2 regions of the Rothia sp. HMSC036D11 genome follow, and region 1 is predicted to be linked to the other one. Evidence: predicted binding sites of a transcription regulator. Region 1 holds the regulator's gene; the other holds the start of a gene.
What was found. Region 1 encodes HspR, which represses chaperone genes until heat shock. Its sites were predicted from a motif close to AAGTTGAGTCNNNNNGACTCAACTT; they were not measured.

Region 2: a site for HspR is predicted at 1,152-1,176, ahead of clpB (ATP-dependent chaperone ClpB). Genes of this name have one in related genera too.

The regions. Positions count from the first base shown of each region.
Region 1 covers NZ_KV815272.1:148,019-151,134, forward strand. The annotation lists gene HMPREF2958_RS00605 (hypothetical protein) at 1-392, shown strand, start outside; gene trmB (tRNA (guanosine(46)-N7)-methyltransferase TrmB) at 534-1,352, shown strand; gene HMPREF2958_RS00615 (heat shock protein transcriptional repressor HspR) at 1,601-2,056, opposite strand; gene HMPREF2958_RS00620 (DnaJ domain-containing protein) at 2,060-3,097, opposite strand.
Region 2 covers NZ_KV815278.1:299,476-302,591, forward strand. The annotation lists gene HMPREF2958_RS03550 (SDR family oxidoreductase) at 1-231, opposite strand, end outside; gene HMPREF2958_RS03555 (hypothetical protein) at 410-1,009, shown strand; gene clpB (ATP-dependent chaperone ClpB) at 1,234-3,116, shown strand, end outside.

The sequences.
Region 1 (3,116 bases):
CAAACGCTGCACTGCGCCTCACCACGGGCGCGCTCGTGCTCGATGCAGGCGTCAAGAAACTCGGTGCCGACGAAGGTACCTACGCATACCTGCAGCAGATGGCGGCAACCGGCGTTCCCGCCGTCGCCAAGCTCGACCCCAAAACCTTCGGCAAACTTATTTCCTACTCGGAAACCGCACTCGGCGCTACCCTGCTGACCCCCTTTATTCCTTCCCGCCTCGCGGGCGCGGGTCTGACTGCCTTTGGCGCCAACCTCATGACAATGTACTTCCGCAACCCGGACATGCACGATAAAGCCTTCCGCCCTACCCAGGACGGGCAGCAGCTCGCCAACAACATCGTGATGCTCGGCGCGGGTCTGGCGTTGCTGTTCTCCGGCAAGAAGAAGTAACCTGCACGGCGAATTTGCGGTCGCAAAGACCAAACGGGGGCAGTTTCTTCAGTACAATGAAAAACTGCTCCCGAAATTTTTAACTGCCCAGAATTTTTAACAGTGCCTCCCTCCACGCGCCGCTACGTTATCCTGATAGGTATGTCATCTCAAGAGCAGAACGCGCAGACCACCGCACCGGTCAACACCGATGCACCCCAGACGCCCGAGAAGAAAACGGTACCGCCCGAGTTCTTCCGCCAGCCCTACTCCTTCGTGCGCCGCGGCGACCGCCTGACCTCGCGCCGCCAAAAAGCGTGGGACACCTACTCCCAAACTCACGTGCTCGACATACCCCGGCTGCGGGCAGATACCTCTGTAGCCCCCGAAGCCACCTTCGACCCGGTCACAATCTACGGGCGCGAAGCCTACCAGGTTGTCGAGATTGGTTCCGGGCTGGGCGAAGCAATCGTGCACCGCGCCTCCGAAATGCCCGAGGCGAACTTCCTTGCCGTTGAGGTCTACACCCCCGGCATTGCGGATCTGCTGCTCAAGATGGGGCAAGCCGGGGTTGAGAATGTGCGCGTCGCTCAGGCTAACGCCCCCGAACTGCTCGATAACATGCTGGAAGAAAATTCGGTTGATGAGCTCTGGGTTTTCTTCCCCGACCCTTGGCACAAGTCACGCCACCACAAACGCCGCCTGGTCTCCCCCGCTTTTGCCGACAAGGTTGCGCGCGTGCTCAAACCCGGTGGAATCTGGCGCCTTGCTACCGACTGGGAAGAATACGCCCACGTGATGCGCGATGTTATGGAGGCGCATCCGGATTTCGAGAACATGCATGCCGGTGAAGGCGCTACCGGGGACGACCCTGTCGGCGGTTGGGCGCCGCGCTGGGAGGGGCGCATCCTGACTAGCTTTGAGAGGAAGGCTCGTGAGGCGGGCCGCCGCGCCCACGACCTGACCTATAGGCGTAAATAAGTTATCTGCTAGGGAAAGGGTAACGATACCACTTTGCCCTTGCTCAAGCAGTCGGAGGCGTACTCGCTTCGCTGCGTTACCTCCGACACTCGCATATAGGCAAAGGATATCGTTGCCCCGAAAAGGCTTACGCCGTGGTCAGGTCAGGCGCGCCGCCCGCCTGACACTCGTAAAGAGTGAAGTAAGCACATGGCTAAGCTGACATGTCACGTTACGTTGTCGTCGGTTGAGAACCACCCACGGTAAAACTATTTCTGCCGGTACAGCACCACCGCCGAGGAGCGTTTGCGCGGTGCCGGGCGCCGCCCCCGCTGGATGTTCACCACATCCCCGCGGGTGCTGGCTGCGAACACTCGTTCCGCCAGCCCCAACTTGGCGTGCGCATCCTCAAGCTGGGCCTGCAGGCGGGCAATATGATCCCGGTGTTCCTCAACCATCTCTTCAAGCTCAATAATCCGGCGGATTCCCTCAAGCGAAACGCCTTCCTGCGAGAGCTGCTGAATACGCTGAAGTAAATCCACATCGCGCTGCGAATAGCGCCTAGCCTTACCCGGCGCACGCGAAGGCTGCACCAGCCCCAGACGGTCGTATTGGCGGAGCGTCTGCGGGTGCATACCCGCCAGATCCGCCGCCACCGAAATCACAAAAACCGGCCGGTCGGCGCTGTAGGCAGACGCCGATGACTGCTTATTATGGGCACTCATAAGCTACCTAACTTTCTTCAAAAGGTCCTCACGGGGGTTCTCCTGCGGCGCCAGAGCAATGAACTTCTCGAAGACTTCCTTCGCTTCATCGCTCAGGTTCTGCGGCAGGTGCACCTCGGGGATCACCAGCAGGTCGCCGGTGCCCGACTTGGTTGTGAACCCGCGTCCTTTCGCACGCAGTTTACGGCCCACGCTGCCGGGAGTCAGCCGCAATTTGACGGTTTTACCGCCGGGTACGGGCACCTCCAGCACACCTCCATTGACGGCTTCCTCTAGGGTCACGGGGGCACGCAACACCAGGTTGTTTCCTTCGCGGCTGTAGTGCGGGTCGTCCGAAACGCGCACGGTCACCATCAGATCGCCGCCAGTGCCGGGGCGACCCTTACCACGCACACGCACCTTCTGCCCGTCCTTCACACCCGCCGGGATGCGCGCCTCAGTGCTCGTGCCGTCCGGCAGGAACACGGTCGCGGTGGTGCCTGTGTACGACTGCGGCAGAGTAATGCGGGTGCTGGTGGAAAGGTTATTATCCTGCGGGGCGCGTTTGCGCCCACCACCGCCGAAGCCGCTGCCGCCAAATCCGGCGTCGCCAAAGTCGGCGCTCGTGAACCCGGCGGTACGGCGTGAACCGCCCGCTCCTCCAGCGCCGCCACCGAAGAGCCCGCCGAGCAGATCCTCAATATTGATACCTTCGGCACCGCCGCCGGTGGTGAAGTGCACGTTTTGGCCGTTAAATCCGCCGAACCCACCGGCACCGCCAAATCCGCCAGCGCCCGCACCGAAGCCGCCATTGGCGAACCCTGCGGCACCGTATTTGCGGATCTGGTCGTATTCCTCGCGCTGTTTCTTATCCGAAAGCACGTCGTAGGCTTCAGAGACTTCCTTGAATTTCTTCTCGGCTGTCTCGTTCCCGGGGTTTAGGTCCGGGTGGTATTTGCGCGAGAGTTTGCGGTAGGCCTTTTTAATATCGGAGTCGGAGGCGTCTTCTTTCACGCCGAGGGTTTTATAAAAGTCTTCTGACAACCAGTTTTCGCTTGCCATGTAGTTCTCCTTTCCCGTC
Region 2 (3,116 bases), on a different contig from region 1:
TTTCTGCCCCAGGATGCTAACCATCACATCCTGCCCGGAAGAAACCGTGGCGAGCCGCTCAGCATCGTTCAGGGCACCAGGGACAATAATGAGGTTCTGGTGTTCCCCCAAAAGCGCTGCCGCCTTATCGGGGTTACGCACATAGGCGGTGACCGTGTGTCCCTCCTCTAACGCTTTGCGGGTGAAAAGGCTTCCAGTGCGACCGCTTGCTCCTAAAGCCAATATTTTCATGTAGGCTCCCAATATTTATCGCTGTGGTTGGTATGGGCACCCGCAAGCGCCCGATGTGCTCAGTATAACAATAAAGTTTTTGGTTTAAGTTTAGGTTTATGCGGGATTTACCGCAGAAAGCCCGCTGACATGGTGAGTGCTGCCCCAGCCTGGGGCACAAACCGTTTAAGATGGCACAGTGAACGAAAAATCAGAGCACTCCGGATCGCATCCGCACGTAAATTCATTAGCCGCACGCACACCTGCCGTCATGCAGGTTGCAACCCTCTATGCCGCCTACCCCATGGCGTTTGTTTCTGCCGCCTGGATTACCGTAGGTCGTGCCCTCTTTGGCGCCGCCGGTGATCTCGTGCCTATTTTTGCTATCTCATTCGGTCCAGCACTCGCCGTAATTCTGTGCTTGGGTGCGTGGTGGATGTTTCGTGATGCGCATCGTCGCGTTGCCAGTGGCGAGCACCTGCGGGTTGGTGCATCCTGGGGATTCGTATTTTCCGTGTGGGCCTGCTGGACGCTCGCATTTCTCTTTGGGATGTTCATCCCCGACTACCGTGCCGGGGTGCCGGTGTCAGGAATTGGCGCGCTTGCGGGTGCCGATTACGTGGGCTACGGTGCAGGATTTGGGAATACCTTCGGAATTTTGACCTTTGCCATGGCTATTACCGCCGCCGTGATCGCTTTCAATGCCAATAGGCGCTCGGCGCGCATGCAGCAGGGTGTTACCGACGAGGTTTTGGAGGAGCAGGCGCGACAACAAAGCCCGTATGATTTCTTGGACTGAGGCCTATCTGATTCTCGCCCCCGCGCCCTAAAAGGCTCTTGATACGAATAAAGTTGTATTTTTCGCCGCTTTATTCGCATAAAGAGCCTTTTTTAACACTGAATTTTGGTCCCGAAAACCGTCGGTAACCCCTTGCATCCAAACATTGAGTGTAGTAGACTCAAGTTAGCTGTAAAAAGAAGGCGCAGGATGCGCCCCACACAAGACGCGAAAGGATAAGATTTATGGACGCAAAATTCACAACCAAGAGCCAAGAAGCGCTCTCCGCCGCTAATATGAACGCGCAGACAGCGGGTAACCCCAGCATCGAACCTGCGCACATCCTCAAAGCACTGATGGATCAGCGAGAAGGCGTTGCCGTAGCGGTTCTCAAGGCCGCAGGGCTTGATGTCGATGCCATTTCGGAAGCCGCATCTGCAGAGATTAAGAAGCTGCCGAAGGCATCTGGCGCATCCGTGCAGAACGCAAACTTCAGCCGCAGCGCCCTCGCCGCTATTCAGAGCGCGCAGACCCACGCCCAAAAATTCGGTGACACCTATATCTCTACCGAAATGCTGCTGCTGGGCATCGCAAGCGGCGATAGCGATACCGCTCGCGCACTTGAAAACCTGGGCGCAACTGCCAAAGTCATTGAAGAGACCATTCCCCAAGTACGAGGAGACCGCACCGTGGATACCCCGGACCCCGAAGGCACCTTCCAGGCCCTTGAAAAGTACGGAACCGACCTGACCGCGCTCGCCCGTGAAGGCAAACTCGACCCCGTGATCGGTCGAGACTCTGAAATCCGCCGCGTGGTGCAGGTGCTCTCACGGCGCACCAAGAATAACCCCGTGCTCATTGGTGAACCCGGCGTCGGTAAAACCGCTGTGGTCGAAGGGCTGGCTCAGCGCATGGTCTCTGGCGACGTCCCCGAATCACTGCGCGGTAAAACCCTGATCAGCCTTGACCTTGGGTCCATGGTTGCGGGCGCTAAATACCGCGGCGAATTCGAGGAACGCCTCAAGGCCGTGCTCGAAGAAATCAAAAAATCCGAAGGCCAGATCGTCACCTTTATCGACGAGATGCATACCGTGGTTGGTGCGGGCGCATCCGAAGGTTCCATGGATGCGGGCAATATGCTCAAGCCCATGCTGGCACGCGGTGAGCTGCGCATGATTGGTGCTACCACGCTTGACGAGTTCCGCGAGAACATTGAGAAAGACCCCGCCCTGGAGCGTCGTTTCCAGCAGGTTTACGTGGGTGAGCCGAGTGTTGATGACACTATTGGTATTCTGCGCGGGCTCAAGGAACGCTACGAGGGGCACCATAAGGTGCAAATCTCGGATGCCGCCCTAGTCGCCGCCGCAGCACTTTCAAATAGGTACATTCCCTCACGTCAGCTGCCCGATAAGGCGATCGACCTGGTGGATGAGGCAGCATCGCGCCTGCGCATGGAGATCGACTCGGCCCCCGAGGAAATCGATCAGCTGCGCCGCGCCGTAGACCGTCTGACCATGGAAGAACTGGCCCTCAAGAACGAGACCGACCCAGCGTCGAAGGAACGCTTGGCGGCGTTGCGTAAAGACATGGCTGATAAGAAAGAACAGCTGGATGCGCTCAACGCCCGCTGGGAAGCCGAAAAGGCCGGTCTGAACCGTGTGGGTGATCTCAAGAGTGAAATCGACGAGCTGCGCTCGCGTGCCGAGGTGGCACAGCGCGAGGGCAACCTGGCGGATGCATCCCGCCTGCTCTACGGCGAAATTCCCGCCAAGGAGAAGGAACTGGAGGAAGCTCAGCGCGCCGAAACTGAGGCTCATGGCGAGGCTATGGTCTCTGAAGAGGTCACGGCTGACGACATTGCCGAGGTTATCTCTTCCTGGACGGGCATTCCCGCCGGGCGCATGCTTCAGGGCGAATCCGAGAAGCTGCTGGAGATGGAGAAACGCATCGGTGAACGCCTGATCGGTCAGGAAGCTGCCGTGGTTGCTGTAGCGGATGCGGTTCGCCGCGCCCGCGCCGGAATTTCCGACCCGAACCGCCCGATTGGTTCCTTCCTGTTCCTGGGGCCGACCGGTGTGGGTAAGACCGAGCTTGCGAAGGCTCTGGCGGAGTTCCAGTTTGACGACGA